3 regions of the Lysinibacillus sp. S1 genome follow, and region 1 is predicted to be linked to each of the others. Evidence: riboswitches for the same ligand, from Rfam matches in the RefSeq annotation. Region 1 holds a riboswitch; each other region holds the start of a gene.
The links. A riboswitch is a leader RNA that binds a small molecule or an ion and turns the genes downstream of it on or off. The one in region 1 is predicted to bind cobalamin.
Positions count from the first base shown of each region.

Region 1 (4,290 bases):
AATATCAGTCATCATACGACCGATAAAGTCATTTGAAGCTTTCATTTTAAAGCGATAATAGGGTTCAAGTAGGACATTTTGTGCCTGCTCCAGCCCCTGACGCAGGGCACGGAAACTGGCTTCACGGAAATCTCCCCCCGATGTATGTTCATTGTGCCCGCGACCTGTTAGAAGTGTAAAATGAATATCTGTTACAGGGAAGCCTGTCAGTAGCCCATGATGGTCACGCTCAAACAGATGCTTTTCAACAAGGCGCTGATTGCCTACAGATAAATGATCGGCATGACAGGCATTGGTGAAGGTATTACCTGTTCCACGTGGATTTGGCTCCATTAATAAATGAACTTCTGCATAATGCTTGAGGGGGTCGAAATGACCATAGACCGTTACGGTCGTCGCAATGGTTTCGATGTATAAAATGTGCGGCTCACCAAAGGAGACAGCTAATGAAAAACGCGTCATTAATACCTCTGTAAGGACCTACAATTGAATGGCACCCATAATATGCACATGGATTTCCTGAAATTTTTCCTGCCAGACCACACGCAAGGACGGTTCTTCTGCTTCGAGTAAACGGAAAATCTGTAGCACTTCCTTGATATGCTGATCACCCTCATATTGAACCTTTGCCTGTAAGGTTGGGACAAGCTCATAGGGCTGTGATAGCATCGTTGTACCGATTCGATCCCCAATGTTTGCCTGGCTCAGTCCTTTGACAGCGAAAATTTCTCCTGCCTCTACCTGTTGAACGGTCTCAAAGCGWCTTCCGTTATAAAGTCGAATTTCGGTCACTTTTTCTGTTACMTCGTCAAATGAAAATTCATCTCGTACATGCAACGAGCCCTTGGTTGCCTTCATAAAGGTTAAACGCTGGTGACRATCATGACGAATCTTAAAAACCTCGCCCTCAAATGGGGCATCCTTGTCAAAATGGGAAGCCGTTAACAGCGGGAGCTGGTCAAGAAATTCCTGAATGCCCTCATCCTTTAAGGCCGAGCCAGCAAAGCAAGGGAAGGCACCTTCATTTTTAATCATTTCCTTTAATTGAGCAAGACACTGTTCATGCTCCAATGACTCATTTAGAAAGGCATCAAGCAATTTTTCGTCGCGCTCCGCCAGCCATTCCATAATATTATTTGATACATAGTCTGCTCGCAGTGGCTCATCGATGAGCAATACATGCTGAGAGCAATCTTTGCGAAGCTGGCTGATGACGGCCTCCATATTGGCACCCTCACGATCCATTTTGTTGATAAAGAAGAAGGTAGGGACATGGTATTGACGTAAAAGTTGCCACACTGTTTCTGTATGGCCCTGTATCCCTTCGACAGCGCTAATGATAATAATGGCATAATCCATCACACGAATGGCACGCTCCATCTCAGGGGAGAAATCGACATGCCCTGGCGTATCAATCAATGTGTATGTATCATCGCCAATATTCATGCGCCCTTGCTCGGCAAATATCGTAATGCCCCGTCTGCGCTCTAGCTCATGATGATCAAGAAAGGTATCCTGATGATCAACACGCCCCCGTGCTTGAATACTATTTGTATGAAAAAGCACTTGCTCAGAGAAGGTCGTTTTTCCTGCATCCACGTGCGCAAGTACACCGATCGTTTTGTACATAAGAAATCCTCGTTTCTATAGAATGCTATCTTTTTATTGTAACAGAATACTAGCTTCTATATTTCTTGTAAAATAGTTCGTCTTTATGTCGAAATAGTGCTAATATAATGATGATTATACTTTTAGTGTCATACTACTGATTGCGCGATAAATTTTCTTCTGCTAGTCTATCAATAGTATTGACCATTATAGAACGTATTGGTGCAAATGGCATTTGTCATTTGCTTAAAAGGGAAATCGGTGCAATTCCGATGCTGTCCCGCAACTGTAAATGGGGAGTCTATACAGCATGCCACTGTAGTGAAACTATGGGAAGGCGTATAGATGATGAACCTAAGCCAGGATACCTGCCAGTATGTATTTTTTGACTAAGAACCACGAGGATGGGGATAGTGATGAAGGTAATGATACCGTTATTTCACTATGCTACTCTCTTGGCGACAAGAGGGTTTTTTTATGCCCTTCCAACTACCTTAGTAGTAAAGAAGTCTCTGATTTCTTTCTATATTTTAACAGCAAAGGAGAAAAGGACATGAAGAAATGGAAAAGTATATGGTTGATGATGATCATTGCCTTGGTCGCTGTTTTAGGGGCTTGTAACGCAAAGGACAAAACGGAATCAGCTGCACAAGGTGAAAAGGTTGAGCCATCTGAGGCGGCAGCAGCAGTAACCATTGAAAATAATGACACAACTCAAACATATACGGAAGCACCAACAAAAGCGATTAGCTTAAATCAACATGTGACAGAAATCATGCTAGCACTTGGTTTAGAGGATTCTATGGTAGGGACAGCTTACTTAGATGATAAAATCTATGAGCCACTGCAAGAGGCATACGATAAGGTCCCTGTTCTTTCCGATCAATACCCAACGAAGGAGCAAGTCATCGATGCCGAGGCAGATTTCCTATATGCAGGCTGGAAAAGTGGCTTTGGCGAAAAGGGTGTAGGCACACCAGAAGAGCTTGAAGAATTAGGCATCCATACGTATTTACATACGGCTTCCAACATGACAAAGCCAACAATAGAGGATATTTTCACTGATATTCGCAATATCGCGAAGATTTTCCGTATTGAGGATCGTGGCGAAGCTTTAATTGAGCAAATGACGAAAGATGTAGAGGCAGTACAAGCTAAATTACCAAAAGATAGCGAAAAATTACGTGTTCTTGTGTTTGATAGCGGTGAAAAGGATGTATTTACAGCTGGTCAAAACTTTATGAATGAGCTTGTGACAATCGCGGGTGGACAAAATATTTTTGGTGATGTGGAATCAGGCTGGACAACTGTGTCGAAGGAAGATGCAGTAGACCGCAACCCAGAGGTAGTTGTCGTGATTGATTACGGTGAAACAACGGCAGACCAAAAGATCCAATTCTTAAAAAATGATCCAGCCTTAAAGGAGATGGAAGCCGTCAAAAATGAGCGCTTTGTCATCCTGCCACTTTCAGCAGCGTCTGAAGGGGTTCGTGCGGCAGAGGCCATTGAAATTTTAGCAAAGGGCTTCTATCCTGAAAACTTTTAATCCATTCGAGCTAGCGTTTTTGCTAGCTCCTTTTTTATAAGGAGCGATAAAAATGAACGCATTTCAAAAAAATGTACCAGATCAAACATTTGAAACACTGAACCGTCATGGTGAGTTTACCCGTCTAGCCGTTAGCCCTGGCATTATTAATAAGCATTATACTCCTGCACAATTCCAAAAAATAGCCGAAATTGCTGGCGAAAAGGGGGCGATAAAATATTCTGCTTCCTATAGTATACTCGTATCCATACCAACGTGCGATGCCACAGAAGCGGTGCAAGCCTTACAGGAAGCAGGTCTTTATGTTGCTCCCTCTGGTTCAATCATAGCCATGAAGGCCTGCGATTTTTGTGATGGGGAGAAAATGGAGGCTACTCCGATAACCGAACAGCTCTATCATGCCATAGAGGGGATGAAGGTACCTGCAAGAGTGCGTGTCAATATTAATGGCTGTGCATCAGCTTGCTACAATGCAGTCTATGATGATATTGGACTCGTTTACCAACAAGAAAGCTTTGATGTCTATTTAGGGGCAGTACCAATGGGAGCAAAGGCACAGGCTGGCACATTATTCGCTAAGAGGGTAGACGTCACACAAATTGAAGATTTTTTACTGCACCTGATAAACCTTTATAAGGAGCATGCTCGCCCAAATGAGCCCTTTTATAAATTTTATCGCAGAACAAAGTCAGCAGAATATTGGGAACTAGTAAAAAATTCAATTAAATAGAGGAATATTACTTAGGGTGTCGAAGTATTGTAGTAAGACAGAAAATTACAATACAAAGGAGCAAGAACATGACATCGAAACAAGGGATTCAACCAGAAGATCTTTATCACTTAAAATCAGTAGCAGATCCACAGCTTTCACCAGATGGGACAGAGGTAGTTTATGTAGAGACTCGTATGGACGAGAAGAAAAATGACTATATATCGAATTTGTTTTACATAAACTTGAAGGACAAAACACCACAGCAATGGACATTTGGTGAAGATAGAACGAGTTCCCCTGTTTGGTCACCAGATGGCAGTCAAATTGCATTTTTGTCAACGAGAACAGGTAAGTCGCAAATTTATGTTCTTTCGAAAGCAGGTGGAGAGGCAAAACAGGTGACACATTGTAAAAATGGAGCGAC
Region 1 is NZ_CP173154.1:520,958-525,247, reverse strand. It holds partial or broken gene ACHZEU_RS02675 (GTP-binding protein) at 1-1,629, opposite strand, end outside; cobalamin riboswitch at 1,812-1,999, shown strand; gene ACHZEU_RS02670 (ABC transporter substrate-binding protein) at 2,162-3,154, shown strand; gene ACHZEU_RS02665 (precorrin-3B methylase) at 3,207-3,884, shown strand; gene ACHZEU_RS02660 (S9 family peptidase) at 3,953-4,290, shown strand, end outside.

Region 2 (4,290 bases), 610 kb from region 1:
GTACAAGCTTCGGTGTTACTTTGACTGCGCTTGTCCCTTTTACCATTGCAAGTGCCGCTGTAGCCATTTCAAGAGCTGTTTTTTTCGGCTTTGGCGTAGCGGCTATACTGGGTTTATTAAAGCGCCCTGCATTAGGGTCAGCCGTAAAGTCATTTCGCGCTGTTCCTGTCTCTTGGTTCATTGCRCAAGGTTCATTTTCTTCGCGTAAACGTTGATGTGGACGTAATGGCTGTTTCTCTTCACCCAGGGTATATTTACGTTGGTAACCGCGGGGCGTAATCATCTTATTGTCATAGAAAAATGTTGACGAATTCCCGATAATGACAGTTGTCAACATACCAATATCATGTTCTAGCATTTCTGCTAGTGTTGTCATGGTCACTTCTTGACGTTCTCGATAGGCACTTTTCACAAGCCCAACTGGTGTGTCTGGCGAACGATATTCTAAGAGTATTCGTTGAGCCTCGACAATTTGTCTTGTTCGACGTCCACTTTTAGGATTGTATAAAGCAATGACAAAGTCCGCCATTGCAGCTGCCTCGACACGCTTTGCAATTAAATTCCAAGGTGTTAGATGGTCACTCAAACTGATTGTACAAGCATCATGCATAATAGGTGCACCAAGTATGCTAGCGCATGAATTAATCGCAGAAATCCCAGGAACAATTTCAACTTCAATTCCTGTTGCTTCTGTCCAGCCTAGCTCAATTAACACCTCATAGACTAATCCTGCCATGCCATAGACGCCTGCATCACCACTCGAAATTACTGAGACGATGTTCCCTGCTTCGGCTTGACGAACGGCTTCCTGTGCACGCGACACTTCTTCTGTCATGCCTGTACTAACAATCGATTTTGCACTTACTAAATCTTGAATCAGCTCTACATAGGTTTTATAGCCTATAATCATATCACTTTGTTGTAAAGCCTCTACTGCACGTGTCGTAATATGCTTAAAATCTCCAGGTCCAAAGCCTACTACGAAAATTTTTCCTTTTTGCGCCATGTTGTTACCCCTCTTTCACCTTTTCGATCCCTTTAATGGCAGTTGTTTGAGCAGTACGCTGTAATGTACCTTCACGAAGTGTAAAGACATGTTCGTTGTATAAGGATTCATGATGTAAATCTTGTACTAGTGTTCTAGCATGCTCTGTTGATGGCACACGATACCAGTTTCCTTGAGGATAAGCGATTACCACACAAGCATCCTTGCAGCGTCCATTACAGCGCGTTCTTGTCGTATGTATTTCCTGATCGAGTGCTTGCCGTTGTATCTCATCTCGAATGGCTAAGGTAATTTCCTCCCCATCCTTTTTCATGCAGCTACTGCCATTGCAAATAAAGAGATGTGTTTTCATCCCCTCTAAATTCCAAGTTGTCATCTTCTGTCTCCCCTCATTTGCTTTTTGGAAAAAGAAAAACCTTTACTCTATAACGAAGAGTAAAGGTTTTGTAGAAGCCAAATAAAAACGAATAGAATGAAATACAGGTACCCGCTTTCGCTTCAACTTCTCCCTCCGAAAAGTTTGCATGCACAATCAAATAAGCAGGTTTCCTGACTTAAGCTTCATTTTACTGTCGCACCTTCCCAAGTTTGTACCAGTGGCTTTGCGATTTCATCAGCTATTACAGTAGCGGGGGCTGTATTGGATTTTCACCAATTTCCCTATTATCTCGAGCTATTCGAGCACTTATTGACGTTTTATATGAAATTTTTATTAGAATTTTAAATAGAAAACTGTCTTTATCATATCTTATTATTTTAAAATTTCAATATTTCTTTAAAAATTTATGACAAATTTATCAATTTTGAATGGAACTAGATATGAAATTTATATAAATCTATATAATTTGCGCACAAACTTTTATCAGAATATTCACCGTTGACCTTTAATTTTAAAAATTTTATAAAAGGTATAGCATATTTATGGAAATTCATGTTACACTTTGTCGTGAAATCTCACAATTTGAATGTTTTTCGGTGCAAAGTGCTTGTCATTTTGCTTAAAAGGGAAGCCGGTTTGAGTCCGGCGCGGTCCCGCCACTGTAATAGGGAGCTTTATAGAATATGTCACTGTCCAACGGATGGGAAGACCTATAAAGCATTGAACTAGAGCCAGGAGACCTGCCGAAAAATAAGTGATCGTTTCAACCTACGAGGATAGGTGTGCGGCTTAGCAGATGAGACTGTTATTTGCTTTTTTAGCTATGCACTTTTCCACCTAAGGAGAAGTGCTTTTTTTAATTACGCACGCAATATTCTAAAAATCTATTAATTAGTTAGGAGGAAAGCTTTTTGAAATTATCATGGTGGAAACTTAGTTATTTTTTACTGGCCTTTTTAATCGTGCCAAAACGTGCCTTTGCCATGCATATCATGGAAGGTTTTTTACCAATCGAATGGGCTATTTTTTGGTGGGTGATCTCTATCCCATTTATCATTCTAGGATTGCGTTCTATTCGAAAAACCATTGATGAAAATCCTGAAACAAAAATGCTTTTGGGGCTTTCAGGGGCCTTTGCCTTTGTGCTATCCGCCCTAAAAATCCCTTCAGTTACAGGTAGTTGCTCTCACCCAACTGGTGTAGGACTTGGGACAGTACTCTTTGGCCCTCTAGCAATGAGTGTAATTGGAACAATCGTTTTATTATTTCAATCTTTATTATTAGCTCATGGAGGAATTACAACTTTAGGGGCTAATGCCTTTTCTATGGCTATTGTTGGTCCTTTTATTGCTTACTTTGTCTTTAAAGGGGCTCAAAAAGTAGGGTTGTCATTTTCACTAGCCATATTCTTTGCAGCTATGCTTGGTGATTTAGGTACCTACATTGTGACTTCTGTACAACTAGCACTAGCCTTTCCTTCAGAGGTTGGAGGCTTTATGGCATCCTTTACAAAGTTTGCAGGTATTTTTGCCTTAACTCAAATTCCTTTAGCAMTGAGTGAAGGAATTTTAACGGTCATTGTGATGAATTTCTTGAAAAAATACAATGTTAGCGAATTAAAAACGTTACGTGTTTTCTCAACAAAGGAGGCACATTAACAAATGAAAAAAAATTTATTGTTATTAGCAATTGTTGTGTTGTTAGCCATCATTCCCTTATTCATACAAAAAGGTGCTGAATTTGGTGGTGCTGATGGAGAAGCAGAAGCAGCTATCGGTGAAATCAATGCGGAATATGAACCATGGTTTGAAAGTCTATGGGAGCCACCAAGTGGTGAAATCGAAAGCTTATTATTCGTGCTACAGGCAGCTATAGGAGCTGGCTTTATTGGCTACTTCATCGGCTATATGCGTGGCAAACCCAAAGAAGGTTAACCATTATGTTACTCATTGATAAGTATGCCTATCTGAATAAGCRAGCGTCCGTTCATCCGRTAGAAAAAATGATATTTTCACTTGGACTACTTCTCATAACGCTCAWCATGAGAGATGAACGACTTTCACTCATWACATMTWTTGTAATGAGTMCTTTTATCAWTTTAGGTGCAAAAATTCCGCTTGCATACTACGGCAAATTATTATTGCTACCTAGCTTTTTCTTATTAACAAGTCTCGTATCTATTTTACTTTCCTTTACATCATCAACGAATACACTCCCTGCCCATATTTGGTCGTTTACATTTAGGAATTGGACTGTCTTTATTGGGAATGCAAGTGTTTTAGCAGCGCAACAGCTGTTCTTTATTGTCCTTGGTAGCATTAGTTGTTTATACTTTTTAATTCTAACCACTTCCGTACAAGGAATATGTTATGTGCTACGACAATGGCGACTTCCCTCTTTATTAGTGGAGCTCGTCGAACTAATCTATCGTTTTATTTTTATGTTTTTAGAAAGCATGCAAAATATACATCTCGCCCAGCAAGCACGTCTTGGCTATCATTCACCGATGCAATGGCTACGCTCTGTCTCCATGCTTATTGTGGCATTATTTGTGGAAATGTTTCAGCGTAGCCGAGAGCTCAACAATGCCATGCAATCACGTGGAGGCGAGGCTGTCTACTGGCAAGAGATGGGCTCTTATAGCAAGAAAAATTGGCTAGGCATGGCAGCTATTTTACTAGTCCTCATCGTATATGGAGGGTATTTTACATGACAGCATTTTATTTTAAACTCAACCAATTATCTTATGCCTATGCGGATGGTACGAAGGCGTTGTCAGATATTACATTAGACATTCCAAAAGGTAAAAAAATCGCCATACTCGGGCATAATGGCGCAGGAAAATCGACTTTATTTCAGCATCTTAACGGTATTTTAAAACCTACAGCTGGAACGATTGTATTCG
Region 2 is NZ_CP173154.1:4,619,063-4,623,352, reverse strand. It holds gene cobJ (precorrin-3B C(17)-methyltransferase) at 1-1,006, opposite strand, end outside; gene ACHZEU_RS23290 (ferredoxin) at 1,011-1,382, opposite strand; cobalamin riboswitch at 1,528-1,710, opposite strand; cobalamin riboswitch at 1,963-2,148, shown strand; gene ACHZEU_RS23285 (energy-coupling factor ABC transporter permease) at 2,297-3,043, shown strand; gene ACHZEU_RS23280 (energy-coupling factor ABC transporter substrate-binding protein) at 3,047-3,319, shown strand; gene cbiQ (cobalt ECF transporter T component CbiQ) at 3,325-4,098, shown strand; gene ACHZEU_RS23270 (energy-coupling factor ABC transporter ATP-binding protein) at 4,095-4,290, shown strand, end outside.
Region 2: it holds a riboswitch for cobalamin, as region 1 does, so the genes downstream of both, ACHZEU_RS23285 (energy-coupling factor ABC transporter permease) here and ACHZEU_RS02670 (ABC transporter substrate-binding protein) in region 1, are expected to answer to the same signal.

Region 3 (4,290 bases), 170 kb from region 1:
AATGTTAGATACAGCTTTGATGTTTGGTTTAGTTCCAAAGCGCTTTAACTGGCAAGGTGGTAAAGTCGATTTTCATACCTACTTCAGTGTAGCAAGAGGAGACAAAACAGCCGTAGCTAGTGAAATGACAAAATGGTTTAATACAAATTATCACTACATTGTTCCAGAGTATGAGGGACAAGCCTTACAACTAACAGAAAATAAAGTGTTAGCCGACTTTTTAGAGGCGAAGGAAACTTTCGGTATCATTGCGAAGCCGACACTAATTGGTCCCTATACATTTTATAAGTTAACGAAAGGCTACAACAAATTAACACAGGTTGAGTACTTATTAGCTTTATTACCACTCTATACGCAGGTATTAAAAGAATTAGTGGATGCAGGTGCCACTTGGATTCAGCTAGAAGAGCCATCCCTCGTCTTAACACTTGATCCAGCAGAGATAAAGCTGGTGAAAGAAATGTATGACCAGTTAGCCACTGCCGTTCCTGAGGCTAAAATAATGCTACAGACTTATTTCGAAGCTTTAAGTGCCTATGAAGCATTAAGTACATTGCCTGTTCAAGGATTCGGTTTGGACTTTGTTCATGGCTATAAAGGAAATATGGCGTCACTTCGTCAATTTGGTTTCCCGCAGGATAAAGTATTAGGAATAGGGGTAGTGAATGGCCGTGATATTTGGCGTTCAAACCTGGCGGAAGTCAATGCGACGATTCAAGCCATTGAACAGCTAAGTCATGCTGCTGAACTATGGATTCAACCATCAAGTAACCTACAGCACGTTCCAATCACAACCTCTCTTGAAAATGAACTTGACCCTGTTTTAAAGCAGTCTCTGGCCTTCGCAGATGAGAAAATCATAGAAATCACGGGGCTGACTAAATATAGACGAGATAAAGATGGTTCCTTACAACATAATTTTTCAGAAAGTATGAAGGCGATTGAGGCTCTAAAAAAACATCCAATCCGCCAAAATAAGTTAATTCATCAAGCCGTTCAAACTGTGACAAAGCAAGATTTTGAACGACACAGTAATTTTACGAAGCGACAAACGATCCAACAACAAGCCTTAGGATTACCGCTGTTTCCAACAACTACAATCGGTAGCTTCCCGCAATCAGATGAAGTGAAAAGAAATCGTAATGCGTGGCGAAAGAAACAATTATCGAATGAAGCCTATGAAACATTTTTAGAAGACGAAACAAAGCGCTGGATCTCCATACAAGAGGAATTAGATATCGATGTACTTGTTCATGGTGAATTTGAGCGTACAGATATGGTTGAATATTTCGGTGAAAAGCTGACTGGCTTTGCCTTTACAAAGAAAGCGTGGGTTGTTTCATATGGATCACGCTGTGTGAAGCCTCCGATCATTTATGGAGATGTTGCATGGGCTTCACCAATTACCGTAAAAGAATCCGCCTATGCCCAAAGCCTAACGAAGCGATTTGTAAAAGGCATGCTGACAGGGCCAGTAACAATATTAAATTGGTCCTTTGTGCGAGATGATTTGTCCCGTAAAGATGTCGCTTATCAAATTGCATTAGCACTCCGTAAAGAGGTGGAAGCACTAGAAAACGCAGGTATATCAATTATTCAAGTGGACGAGCCAGCGTTAAGAGAAGGTTTACCGCTTAGAAAGGAGGAATGGGGGGCTTACTTAGAGTGGGCTGTCAATTCCTTTAAGCTTGCGACATCTAGTGTCAAAGATGAAACACAAATCCATACACATATGTGTTACTGTGAGTTTAATGATTTCATCGAACCAATTAGCGCACTAGATGCAGATGTGATTTCCATAGAAACATCACGAAGTCATGGGGAACTTATTACCTCACTACAAGTACAGCCCTATAAAAAAGGAATTGGCTTAGGCGTCTATGATATTCATAGCCCTCGTGTACCAAGCGAGGATGAAATGCTCGCTATTATGAAAGATAGTCTACAGGTGCTGGACCGTTATCAATTCTGGGTGAATCCAGATTGTGGCTTAAAAACGAGAAAAGAAGATGAAACCGTTGCAGCTTTAGCGAATATGGTTGCTGCTACTAAAACGTTGCGTCAAGCTGTACAACAATCTACATCAAGCTAACGAAATGATTTTTAATCTACTACATCTACTCTCCAATAACGAAGACTAGGGTAAATCCCTAGTCTTTTTATCTTACGTCGATATATATATTATCTTCAGAAAGTAAAATTGACGTGAACATGCGAGCATGTTATGTTTATTACTAATTTCATAGCAATCATTACAAGTTTGAGTGAAATCGTCTTTCATTCAATTAAAAGGAAAATGGGTGAAAATCCCATGCTGTCCCGCAGCTGTAAATGAGGAGTTTTGTTTCAAATACCACTGAGTGAGTACTTGGGAAGGTGAAACAAAATGATGATTCATGAGCCAGAATGCCTGCTTGTAAGAAGATTCATTGATGATCTACGAAAGATAGGGAGATGGATGGAGACTTGCTCATCGTGGGTTTTTCTGTCCTTATTCTTTTTTAGAATAAGGTTTTTTTATGCCTTCTCTTCTTCAACAAGTAGATGTATTTGTACTACGAATAGAGATAGGAGACAGAAAATGAGATTGACAAAGTATTTACTTCCTTTCCTGCTTGTCCTGACGTTCAGTTTACTTGCTGGCTGTACAGGCACGGATGAAGAAAAGGAAAAGACCTCAGCAAACCAAACAGATGAAAAAATAATAACGATTGGCTGGCCATTAGATGTCGGTCCATTGAATCCTCATACATATTTACCGAATCAAATGACTGCCCAAGCAATGGTTTATGAATCCTTGGTGGAATACAATGATGATGGTACTGTTACGCCTAAGCTCGCCGAAAGCTGGGACATCTCTGAGGATAAAACTTCGTATACTTTCCATCTAAGAAAAGACGTGAAATATTCAGACGGCACTGCATTTAATGCAGATAATGTCATTCGTAACTTTGACGCCGTTTTAGCGAATCGAGACATGCATTCTTGGATGGGCATGGTTAACCACATGAAAGAGGTTGTAAAAGTAGATGATTTTACAATTCGTCTGCAATTGGATGAGCCTTATTATCCAGTCTTAAACGAACTTGCCTTCGTCAGACCTTTCCGTTTTTTAGGGGATAACGGATTCCCAAAGGATGATATGACGCAAGATTCTATCAAAGCACCGATTGGAACAGGCCCTTGGGTATTAACTGAATACAAAAAGGACGAATATGCATTATTTAGTCGCAATGAAAACTATTGGGGAGAAAAACCACTAGTTGAACAAATAAAAGTAAAAATTATTCCTGACTCAGAATCTATTTCATTAGCATTTGAAAACGAAGAATTAGATTTAATTTATGGGCGTGGCATTATTAGTTTAGATAACTATACGTATTTAAAAGACAGTGGCAAATACAAAACTGCTACCTCTGAGCCTTTATCTACGAAAGCACTGCTATTCAATACACAATCTGGTCCATTATCTGAGCTAAAGGTACGTCAAGCCATTCAATATGCTATTAATAAGGAACAAATGGTCGACAGTATTACACATGGTACGGAAAAAGTAGCGAACACATTGTTCTGGGATGCGATTCCTTATGCCAATATAGATTTAGCACCTATTGTATACAATCCAGAAAAAGCCCAACAATTGCTAGATGAGGCAGGGTGGTTATTACCTAAGGGTGAAAAAATTCGTTCAAAAAACGGACAGCTGTTGTCTTTAGATTTGATTTACATTGCATCTGATGCAATTCAAAAACCAATGGCAGAATTAATGCAAGGTGAACTCGCAAAAATTGGCGTTCAGTTGAATTTAGAAGGGGCAGATGTAATGGTCGGTCTTCAAAAATTGATGGATGACCAGGTGGATATTAATTTCTGGCGTACCAATGGACCACCTACAGATCCACATAGCTTTGCAAATGAATCAGCTACACCAAATGCTAGTGGTGTGTACGAGGCGAAATTAGGCCTAGCAAACGCCAAAGAAATCGATACGAAAATTCACCAATTATTAGTAGGAACAGATGAACAGGAACGCGTGCAGCTTTACACGAATATTTTAACGATGTTTCATGACCAGGCACTCTTTTACCCTATTTCTTACGAAACAAATAATGTGATTTATCAACCATCTCTAAAGGATTTTGCACCACGTGCATCTGAATATGATATACCTTATGCACAAATGGCTAAAGAAAAATAAAAGTGGAGGAGAGAGTGTGTCTAGCAGAGACAGCTCTCTCTTTATCATAGGATTGAGTAGGAAGTGACAGCATGTATGAATCAACATGGATC
Region 3 is NZ_CP173154.1:352,656-356,945, reverse strand. It holds gene metE (5-methyltetrahydropteroyltriglutamate--homocysteine S-methyltransferase) at 1-2,092, shown strand, start outside; cobalamin riboswitch at 2,240-2,433, shown strand; gene nikA (nickel ABC transporter substrate-binding protein) at 2,582-4,198, shown strand; gene nikB (nickel ABC transporter permease) at 4,270-4,290, shown strand, end outside.
Region 3: it holds a riboswitch for cobalamin, as region 1 does, so the genes downstream of both, nikA (nickel ABC transporter substrate-binding protein) here and ACHZEU_RS02670 (ABC transporter substrate-binding protein) in region 1, are expected to answer to the same signal.